DNA from 3 places in the Sporosarcina sp. QA0331 genome. Region 3 is predicted to be linked to each of the others. Evidence: predicted binding sites of a transcription regulator. Region 3 holds the regulator's gene; each other region holds the start of a gene.
What was found. The regulator CtsR, encoded in region 3, represses protease genes until heat stress. The targets are predictions, from matches to a motif close to ATGGTCAATAAAGGTCAAACA.
Positions count from the first base shown of each region.

Region 1: AC0L13_RS16680 (ATP-dependent Clp protease ATP-binding subunit) is a predicted target of CtsR. The motif match lies at 1,889-1,909, and genes of this name have one in related genera.
Region 2: clpP (ATP-dependent Clp endopeptidase proteolytic subunit ClpP) is a predicted target of CtsR. The motif match lies at 1,699-1,719, and genes of this name have one in related genera.

Region 1 is NZ_CM147850.1:3,296,439-3,300,185, reverse strand. It holds gene AC0L13_RS16690 (hypothetical protein) at 1-157, shown strand, start outside; gene AC0L13_RS16685 (S-layer homology domain-containing protein) at 269-1,717, shown strand; gene AC0L13_RS16680 (ATP-dependent Clp protease ATP-binding subunit) at 1,985-3,747, shown strand, end outside.
Region 2 is NZ_CM147850.1:2,811,927-2,815,673, forward strand. It holds gene AC0L13_RS14240 (TPM domain-containing protein) at 1-208, opposite strand, end outside; gene AC0L13_RS14245 (LemA family protein) at 229-807, opposite strand; gene clpP (ATP-dependent Clp endopeptidase proteolytic subunit ClpP) at 1,010-1,618, opposite strand; tRNA gene AC0L13_RS14255 (tRNA-Arg) at 1,803-1,874, shown strand; gene AC0L13_RS14260 (HPr family phosphocarrier protein) at 1,976-2,233, opposite strand; gene whiA (DNA-binding protein WhiA) at 2,265-3,212, opposite strand; gene AC0L13_RS14270 (gluconeogenesis factor YvcK family protein) at 3,240-3,747, opposite strand, start outside.
Region 3 is NZ_CM147850.1:3,700,794-3,704,540, forward strand. It holds gene AC0L13_RS18860 (protein arginine kinase) at 1-844, opposite strand, end outside; gene AC0L13_RS18865 (UvrB/UvrC motif-containing protein) at 834-1,397, opposite strand; gene AC0L13_RS18870 (CtsR family transcriptional regulator) at 1,426-1,896, opposite strand; gene AC0L13_RS18875 (hypothetical protein) at 2,511-3,747, opposite strand, start outside.

The sequences.
Region 1 (3,747 bases), 400 kb from region 3:
CCATCATTTACTATTCACGCAGAACGATTATATATCCGAGCATTTGCCACGGCAAGCTAAGTGGTTCATCGTGCTACTGGTGGTCGTGTATGTTGCCTTTTTTAGAAATTTATATTCATGGGTCAAAGTGATGAAGAAAAATAGAGAGTCGGTCTAATCCACCCAAAAATAAAATGGGATATATTTAAAAACTTTGAAACTATTTTCGGAAAACTACGTCTGTACTGTACTTGCTATTACAATTGACTCGCCGGAGTGGAGGAAAATAATGAAAAGACTATTGAGCATATTTGGCGCACTGTTTCTTGCCAGCAGTATCCCAGCAACTAGCTTTGCTCAGAACACGTTGCAGTTTTCGGACGTACCAACAACAAAGCATTTCGCGGAAGCGGTGTATGATCTTGCGGAACGCAATATTATTGGAGGTTATCCGGATGGCACATTCAAGCCGGGCAATTCCATTACAAGGGGACAGGCGGCCGCGATCATCGCGAAGATGACCAATTTGGATACAACGAATGTGAAAAATCCGGGATACAAAGACGTCTCGACGGCGAATGGTTACTATAAAGCGATTGCGGCAATGACAGAGAAAGGCATGATTAGCGGATACGGCGATGGCCGATTCGGTCCGAACGATCCGATTAAACGGGGACAGATGGCTTCGATTATCGTTAAAGCATTCGATCTGCCACGAGAACCGATCTACAATCATCCATTCAAGGATCTTTCGAATTATCAATCGCATACTGAAAACATTCTCGCCATTTACGCACTCGGCATCACATCGGGAACGACTCCGACTACGTTCAGCCCGAACGCTCCCATCACAAGAGGGCAAGCGGCGAAGATGTTGAAAGCGACCGAAGAATCGAAGCCGCCAATGGTGACAATCAAGGCGAGTGACTTGAAATGGGATTATGTGCAAATTTGGCAATCGGATGCAGAGGAAGGATACTTTAAAGCATTTAAAGTGTTCGGGACAGAAGGTTACACTGAAGACAAAATCCAGGTCGTTCCCGTAAAAGAAGGGAAAGGCATCTTGAATTTACAAGGCAGGCCGAGCAAGGGCTCAAATGTAAAAGACTACGTGAAATATTATGTTCACATTACAAAAGTGAACGGCGAACTGACATTGACATTGGAAGAGACAGAGGACATGGTGCCGACAGCCGTCCAGCTATTTGACATTAAGGAAAACATTGAAACGATCTCCCTTGCGACGATGGAAGGGGAGAAAATCTCTGACAATATGCCGTTCAATGTGGATCAATACACGATCGTCTCATTTGATATCGATAAACCTGGCCAGTATATCGCTACTGTGAAGCTCAAGAGCGGGAAGGAAATACGATACGGAATTGAGGCAAAGCAGAACGACGCTCAATCTTATTATGATGTCGAAGCAATTAAAGAAAACCTGTCGGAAACCTTTAAGGAAGACGACAAGTATGACATCGGTGACTTTAAAATCCTCGAAAAAAATGCCGGGGAGATTGTGAAAATCACCCGCGAACCAGGCACAAACAAGTTCCATTTTCAAGCAACCGGCGAAAAGGAAGGTACTATCCATATCGACTACGGGAAATCACTTATTCAGCGGGATTGCGAGGAATGGGAGTACTGCGATAGATTTTTGTGGTCAGGCCTAGTAGTAAAAGTCCGGATCATCGGCTCAATTGTGAATGTATATGTGTATCGTGATTATGCAGAATAAACCGGTGCCTGTGCAGCATACAATTCATACAATGCACTACAATTGCATAAAGGAAATCAAGAAGCTGACCGTACCTAAACGGTTGGCTTCTTTCTATATTTATATGACTATTAATGAATTGTCATAAATGCGTGTTGCACAGGCACCTACTACACCCAAACAAAAAACTTGAAAGTCAAAAAAGGTCAGAGTATAATAAGGTTATAAGTCAAAGATAGTCAATGTCAGATGATATATATGAATGAAACTGTAAGGAGGAAATGGAATATGAAATGTCAACATTGTGGTAAAAACGAAGCGACAATGAGCTTGCGACTTCAAGTGAATCATCAACGTATGCAGATGAATTTATGTCATACATGTTTTCAAGAGATTCAAGGTCAAATGAGTGCTTCATTTGGCAACGGTGCAAATCAATTTTTCCAAGCGAACGGCAACTCTCAGGCACATACGCAAGTTAGAGAAGTCGATGAAAATCAAGGAAACGGCTTGTTAGACCAACTCGGTAAAAATATTTCGAATGACGCCAAGGAAGGACGAATCGACCCGGTTATCGGTCGCGATCAAGAAGTGAAGCGCGTTATTGAAACTTTAAATAGAAGAAACAAAAATAATCCTGTTCTCATCGGGGAACCGGGTGTCGGTAAAACAGCGATTGCGGAAGGGCTCGCAGTGAAAATCCATGAAGGCGATGTTCCCGCAAAACTGTTGAATAAACAAGTGTACGTGTTGGATGTAGCATCACTTGTGACGAACACAGGAATCCGCGGTCAATTTGAAGAGCGGATGAAGCAATTGATCGAAGAGATCGAGAACCGGAAAGATGTCATCGTGTTCGTCGATGAAATCCATCTTCTCGTCGGTGCAGGTTCGGCGGAAGGCTCCAAAATGGATGCGGGGAATATCCTGAAACCAGCATTGGCACGCGGAAGCATGCAGCTTATTGGAGCAACGACGTTGAAAGAATACCGTCAAATTGAAAAAGACGCTGCACTCGAACGCCGCTTCCAGCCGATCATTGTCAAAGAGCCTTCTGCGGAAGATGCGATTACAATCCTGAACGGAATTAAAGACCGCTATGAAGCGTTCCATGAAGTGCATTACTCTGACGAAGCGATTCGAGCATTCGTCGCATTATCACAACGGTATATTCAAGACCGATTTTTGCCGGACAAGGCAATTGATTTGATGGATGAAGTGGGTGCACGCTTGAATCTGAAGCATTCTTCTGCAGATGCTGAGCAAATCGGAAAACGGCTAGAAGAAGTCATCCAACTAAAAGAACAAGCTGCGGAAATGGAAGACTATGAAAAGGCGGCAGCGTTGCGCCAAGAAGAAATGCAATTACGTCAACAACTAGAAGAAGCCGAACAAGGCGAAGCGTCTCTCTATGAAGTGACTGTTAAAGATATCGAGGAAATCGTAGAAGAAAAAACAGGCATTCCGGTAACGAAGCTACAAGCATCGGAACAAGCAAAAATGAAAGACCTTGCAGAAAATCTACGTAAAAAAGTAATTGGACAAGTAGAAGCAGCCGATAAGGTTGCAAAAGCAATCCGCCGCAGCCGCGCAGGATTAAAATCGAAAACTCGTCCAATCGGATCGTTCCTATTCGTCGGTCCAACAGGTGTCGGTAAAACGGAAATTACAAAAGTTTTGGCAGAAGAACTATTCGGTTCCCGCGATACGTTAATTCGTCTTGATATGAGTGAATACATGGAGAAACATGCCGTCTCTAAAATTATCGGCTCTCCTCCAGGCTACGTAGGGCACGAAGAAGCTGGCCAATTAACGGAACAAGTTCGCCGCAACCCGTATTCGATTTTGCTATTTGATGAAATTGAAAAAGCGCACCCGGACGTTCAACATATGTTCCTTCAAATTATGGAAGACGGGCGACTAACGGATTCGCACGGTCGAACAGTAAGCTTCAAAGACACTGTCATCATTATGACAAGCAACGCCGGAACCGGTGAGAAGAAAGTAAGTGTCGGGTTCAATCAAACCGCACATGAATCCGTCTTTATGCT
Region 2 (3,747 bases), 890 kb from region 3:
CCCCTATACTTGGTAAAGTGAGTACCGCAAGCTCTGCCCCCGTTGCGTCATTCAACTGTTTACCTAACCGGTTCAGCTCGGCTTTCTGTTCCGTTGACAGGATATTCGCATGGTCCTGTATGAAGTAATCCTGTGTATTCCATGGCGGGACGTCAGCTGCGAACGCCATTGCCGGCATGATCATGATGGTAAGACATACAATGATCATGCATCGGAATGCCCTACGGATCACTTGCTGTCATCTCCGAAATCGACTTTAGGCGCTTCATTCGCAGCTGCATCCGCTTTGAAATATTCCTTCTCGTCGAATCCAAAAATTGAAGCGACGAGTCTACCTGGAAAACGCTTTGTTTGTCGATTATAATCCGCTACGACGTTGTTGTAGTCCATCCTTGCAACGCCAATTCGGTTTTCCGTTCCGGCAAGCTCATCCATCAATTGTGTAAAGTTCTGGTTCGCTTTTAGATCCGGGTAGTTTTCTACAACGACGAGCAATCGGCCAAGTGCGTTCGAAAGCTCAGTATCAGCAGCTGCCTGCTCTTCCGGTCCGCTAGCTCCCGCAAGCTTCGAACGTGCATCGGATATTTCAGCAATTACTTCTTTCTCGTGACTTGCATATCCTTTGACCGTGCTCACCAAGTTGGGAATCAAATCAAGCCTGCGCTGTAGCTGATTCTCAACTTGTGCATACGACTTATCGACATCCTCTTCCAGATTGACAAATTTGTTATAGCTCGGGACGAGCATGACGCCGAGAATTACAAGAATGACAACAATTATCGCTAATGGTCCTAATATCTTTTTCATCTTTTCACACTCCATTCGATATATTTTCATTACCCAACCGGAATCGACTCCCAAACACTTGAGCAGGTATACTATTTATCGTATGTCTTGCGAAAAGGTTTCAAACCCGCAATAAAATAATTGAGCACTTGTTCATAAGAATGGATCTTTAGGTAATATAAAAAACCGACTCCATAAACAGAGTCGGTCTCAAGTACAGCTATTATTTTTTCGAATCCAATTCTTTCATGTCGCTGCGCGTGATGATGTGGTCGATCAAACCATATTCCTTCGCACGTTCAGCTGTCATGAAATTATCACGATCTGTGTCTTTCGCGATTACTTCGACAGGCTGGCCTGTGCGCTCGGAAAGGATCGTGTTCAATTTTTCACGTAGGAAAAGAATGCGTTTTGCTGCGATTTCGATTTCAGTCGCTTGCCCTTGCGCTCCTCCAAGTGGTTGGTGAATCATTACTTCTGCGTTAGGAAGCGCATAACGTTTCCCTTTCGTTCCTGCAGTCAAAAGGAAAGATCCCATTGATGCAGCCATACCGATACAGATTGTTTGGATGTCCGGTTTGATGAATTGCATCGTATCGTAAATCGCCATCCCCGCAGTGATGCTGCCGCCCGGGCTGTTGATATAGATCGATACGTCCTTATCTGGATCTTCTGCTTCTAGGAAAAGCAATTGCGCAACAATCGAGTTTGCTACATTGTCGTCGATTGCGCTCCCTAGCATGATGATACGGTCTTTCAATAAACGGGAGTAGATATCATAAGCGCGCTCTCCCCGGTTCGTTTGCTCAATAACTGTAGGTATTAAATTCATGTTATTTCCTCCTTATGATGGGTCAGGATTTTCGTTCTGCTGAAACCAGTTGTTTCAACTGTACATCTATCATACATATTATGGTCAATAAAGGTCAAATATAACGCTTTCAAATTAGGTATTGCAATCATACCACTTTCTTTGTATAATTAATCTTGTCTGTTACTGATAGCAGTAATAAATTGCCCTCGTGGTGCAATGGATAGCACGCAAGATTCCGGTTCTTGAAATGTGGGTTCGACTCCTGCCGAGGGCGTATAGAGTTTTTAAAGAAGCCTGTAAACATGAAAACATGTTTACGGCTTTTTTATTTTTTAGCCGTTTCCTATTTACATAGTGAAACGGCTGTTTTTTATATTAATTTTCGTTCTCAACAAGCGCAGATAGCTTTTCGATTGCTTGCTCCTCGTCGACGCCTTCAGCGATCAATGTCACTTCGGCACCTCTCGCGATTGCCAAGCTCATTACACCCATAATACTTTTCGCGTTCACTTGGCGTTCATCTCTTTTCAAAAAAACGTCCGCCGTGAATCGATTTGCTTCCTGCACGAAAAGTGCAGCTTGTCGTGCTTGTAATCCGGTTTTCATTTTTACTTCAAGCGTTCTTTCTGCCATACTCCTTCGACTCCTCTCTGACTCGTCTATTTTATCGGCTAACAATTCCTCCACTGCGGAGGCTTTCCGCGATTTCTTCAATTTTACGGAGGCGATGATTCACGCCCGATTTACTAACCGTACCGCCACTCACCATTTCACCGAGCTCTTTCAATGTGACGTCCTGGTTATCGATGCGCAGCTGAGCGATTTCCTGCAAACGGTCAGGTAATTGATCCAATCCAATCGTACTCTGGATGAATTTAATATTTTCAACTTGCCGTTGTGCCGCTCCGATTGTTTTATTCAAGTTAGCGGTTTCACAATTGACAAGGCGATTGACGCTGTTTCGCATATCTCTCAGAATCCGAACGTCTTCAAATTTCATCAACGATACATGTGCGCCGATGATTCCAAGAAAATCTGAAATCTTCTCCGCCTCTTTCAAATAGGCGATATAGCCTTTTTTCCGTTCAATCGATTTCGCATTCAATTGGTATTTATTCATTAATTCCACTAACGCTTCGCTATGCTCTTTGTAAAAAGAGAAAATCTCCAAATGATAGGAGGACGTTTCGGGATTGTTGACAGAACCTCCTGCGAGGAATGCACCACGCAAATAGGACTTCTGGCAGCATTTCTTTTTAACCAATTGCTCTACAATTTCATTTTTAAATTGAAAGGTTCCTGTCAGGATATAAAGGTCCTCTAATAATTGCTTTGCACCATCCCGAATTCGGCATATGTAGACGTTGTTCTTCTTCAGGCGCATTTTTTTACGAACGAGCAATTCGACTTTATAAGGATATAATCGCTTGATGTTTGAATAAAGTCTTCTTGCAATTGCCGCATTTTCTGTTTGTACGTCCAAGCTCAATTGTTTATTTGAAAACGATAGGGCACCGTTCATCCTAATGAAGGCGGCAATTTCCGCTTTCACACAGCATTCCTTGGAATCGATTTGTGTCAGTTCCTTCTTCACTTCAGATGCAAAAGACATGATTTTCCCCCTCTCTCTCGGCGATGATCAGGTCTCCTCGCTAACGATCGTACCTTCCATATAACCCATAATCCACGATGCGACTTTTTCAGCATCATGGATAATTCTTCCGTCCGAAACCGTCGAAAAGTCCCCTAATACGATAGTAGGGACGAGCAATTGCAATGCTTCAATATCATTTTCTACAGGGAGCTGAATATCGGACGGCTCTTCCCCGTTTAATAAAGTTCGAAAATCCGTTTTGTTTAGCAGTACCGTGTCAATGAATTGACTGCCGGCATGATCATATAATGCCTTCACATGCTCGGAAGCAGTGTACTGATACGTTTCGCCTTCCTGCGTCGTCAAATTATTAATATATACTTTCTTCGCACGGCACGCTAGAACGGCATCACGAATATCCCTTACAAGTATCGTCGGCAAAATGCTCGTATATAAGCTGCCTGGCCCAAATATGATCAAGTCCGCTTCATTGATAGCCTCTACCGTTTCAGGCAAAGGTTCCACTTCTTGCGGAGATACATAGACTTTTCGA
Region 3 (3,747 bases):
GCAGCAATCTCGCATACGAGATGATGCCAAGCGAGCGGAAAAGCTTGTTTTCTAGTGCAATACGCGATTTGGAAAGAAGAAGTTCACGCGAACGCCTCTCGTGGGCGATAAGCCTGAGCGCTACATTTTTCAAATCGGAAAGAATCTCTTTCTCCGGTTTGCCCAAAGTCGTCTGATTCGAAACCTGATAAATATTGCCCGGCGCTTCGCTTCCCTCTCCGTAGCTGCCTCTGACAATCATGCCGAGCCTTGATATGGCCGGAATGATACGCTCAATTTGCTTTGTAATCGTCAAAGCAGGCAAGTGCATCATGACCGATGCCCGCATTCCTGTGCCCGTATTTGACGGACAGCTCGTCAAGTAGCCGAAATCTTCATCGAAAGCATACGGAAGTTTATCTTCCAAATAGTTATCGACAGAGTCTGCATGCTCATAGGCATTTTCAAGCTGGAATCCCGGATAGATGCATTGAATGCGGATATGATCCTCTTCGTTCAACATGATGCTCAACGTCTCGTCTTCCGACAGTACGACCGCTCCATGGCGCTTCGGGTCTGTCAATTGCGGGCTGACCAAATGCTTTTCAACGAGCACTTGTCTTTCTGTCGCCGGAAGTTCCGACATCTTCATATAGGCATACCCTTTTTCGTCGGAAGTAAGCAAGGCGGCCGAAACTTGCGAGTCTACTTTCTGTGCCTCTTCAATTGTGAACGCAATCGGGAATCGATATCCTCTTAAATTCCGGGCTAAGCGGATCCTTGTCGACATGACGATATCCGCATGCTCTCCATGCGACGTCATCCATCCAGTGACAGCACCTTTCATGAATTTATTAATCGACATCGCTGTCTCCACCTCCATTGCCGCATTCCGCTAAACGCTCTTTCAGTGCATTCGCTTCATCCCTCAATGCGGCGGCATCCTCAAACCGTTCCTCCTCGATCGCTTCCTGCATTTTCAGCCTGATTTCCTCGACTTTCTTTTTCAAAGCAAATCGTTCATTGAAGGAGACCGGTATTTTTCCGACGTGCGTCGTATGCCCGTTATGGAGCTTGCTGAAAACTCGTGGCAAATACTCCCTGAACGAGTCATAACACGTTGGACAACCGAATTTGCCGATATCGAGGAATTTCCTGAACGTTAATTGGCAGTCGGGGCATGTTGGTCCTTCCGGCGTACTTTCCCTTGACTGCTGAAAAGGCTGCATTGATTCACTTCCACCAAACCAGTGGGAAAGGAATTGTTGGATCGACAACGGTTCCTGATTCGGGTCAAAATGAAACATTTGTGTTTGGAACGCACATTTCTCACATAGATGACGTTCCGTAGACCCGCCCATGCCTTCCTGGGTGAAGATCACAGAAGCCGGTCGTTCTTTGCAATTATCGCATAGCATATTTTGCACCTCGTATTCGTCGAATTCTCTATTCAAGCTGTTTATAGATCAGGGTCGTTAGCATCGCCTGCAAAATCCGCGCCCGGATAAGATCGCGCTCCGGTAGTGGGTAGTAGAGCGTCGTCCGGTCCACCGCAGCTAAAATGAGCCTAGACTCCCTCTCCGAAATGACTTCTTCGTTCAACAGCCTGTAGATGATTCCTTCAGCCATTGCATATGTCGCGCCATGTTGTATTCCTTCTAAAATATGTTCAAGTAATTCCTTATGCGAATTCGTCTGGACGCGATAAATCCGGATGTATCCACCGCCTCCGCGCTTTGATTCGACTGCGTATCCGCGTTCGACGGTGAAGCGGGTGTTGATGACATAATTGATTTGCGAAGGTACGCATTGAAATTTTTCCGCGACTTCACTCCGTTTGATTTCCACAGTCCCGCTATCTTCTTTTTCGATAATCGCCTTTAAATACCCTTCAATAATGTCAGAAATGTTTCGCATGATGTCACCTCTTTTCTCTCGGTGCTAAGCCATTGACTTTGACTATCTTTGACTTAATTGTACATGAAAATACATCTTGCGTGCAATTTATATGCAAATTAACAGAAAAAGTTGATTTTCGCTTCAGGCGGACGCGGGCGTCCCTGCTCGTAATGCTACGCTTTTACTCGAAAAAGCCGTTCTTCGTAACGGCTTTCGCAGGAGTCGCCGCCTTTCGCTTCAATTAACAGCTAGTAAATTTGTCAGCTGTTAATGTTTAAGGTTTAAAAAATAGGGTAATAAGGTAGTTGAGGATTTTGTCTGACCTCTTCTTCCTCTTCGTGGGTTCTGTTCGAAAGGGTGGTCCGTAACAGTTGAGGCAAACGGCTGTTATTTTCGCATAGGTGCAGTCTGCCCTTTTGAACAAACTCCTTACACCCTTTCCCAATAATAAATTGCCAGAAAAGCTCATAATCCGTCGTAAAAGTTCATAAATCGCTAGAAATGTCCATAAAACGTTGTAAAAGTCCATAACCCGAAGTAGACGCGCATAAACGCTACGAACGGCTCATAATTCGGCGTAATCGCTCATAAACGTATAAAGGCAGCCTCCGATATTTCGGAAGCTGCCTTTTTTATTCAATCGTAGCGTTTTTTAGTTCCTTAACCGGCAGGAAGAGCTCGCCCGTTTCGTAATAGGTGATGGCAAGGTGGTCTCCTTCCTGAATGTAGATTGCCAATGGAACAGATTCTGTGGAAACGATATAGTTCTGTCCGTCGTCGGCAAGGATCGACACAATTGTGGCGTCGCCAGCGCGTTCCTTATAGACCCTAACGACGTTGACAGACGCTTTTCCTTCCTCGGCGTTCGAGTTGCCGTCGACTGTGCTTCCGCCCCGTTGCAAGGCTGTTTTGTAAAGCCTCAATGCTTCATTCGGTGAATTGGCGTATACGGAGATTTCTGGGTTTGCTGCCGAAACGATGAAGTAATTTTGCAGGAAGCCGTTTGAGTCAAGAACCGGCGTCAACCAGCTCGCTTCCCCGTAAAAGTTATAGAGCACCGGCATTTCTCCGGTCCATTTCTTCTCGATAAATTTCTTTTCGATAATTTGAAGCGTACCTTGCGAGTCCATATACGACTCTTCCAGATTACCGGTATAGTAAGTCGCTTCGCCCGTGCGGCCATCCGTCAATGCATAGCCAAGCATCGAGTCGACGCCTTCTTTCGGGCTTGTGAAATCAGTGAAATAATACATATGGCCATTTTCATCGAACACCGGACTGACATTCGACTCCGTCCCTTCATCTGAAGGCAGCTTCACATCCTTCTTCCCGACGACTGAATTCCAGAATCCGTGGACGTATTTTCCGAAGTAGCTGTTTTGCAAGCTGACCGCTTCGGGTGAAACCGCCCCATCGATAAATTCAGGGACGTTCGAAAGCGGATATTGGCTCACTTCACCCGTACCCGGATCTACCATGACGACCCCTTGGACATCAAAACCGTTTCTCGCTGTAATGAATTCCCCATAGGAACGTATATAATGTGGTTTTCCATCATCATCAATTTCAAGCTGCACATCACCATAAAAGATGAGATCCGGCACCGCCATCCGCATATGTCGCTCCACTTGTTTGTGGAAGTACGATGAAGGTGTATAAGCCATTTCTGTTTTCACGAACTTCGGATTGTCTGCCGAATCGGTCGCGCTCATCGTGAAGTAGCCAGGTGTCGTCTTCCCATTCATCCATTTGAAGAATCCCGAAAACTCGACAGGCGCGATATAGACAAACTTTCCATCCACTTTTTGAATCTGCAAGTTGCCAAGCTCATAATAACTCGTATTCGGCACTTGGCCGAATGCTTTCTTC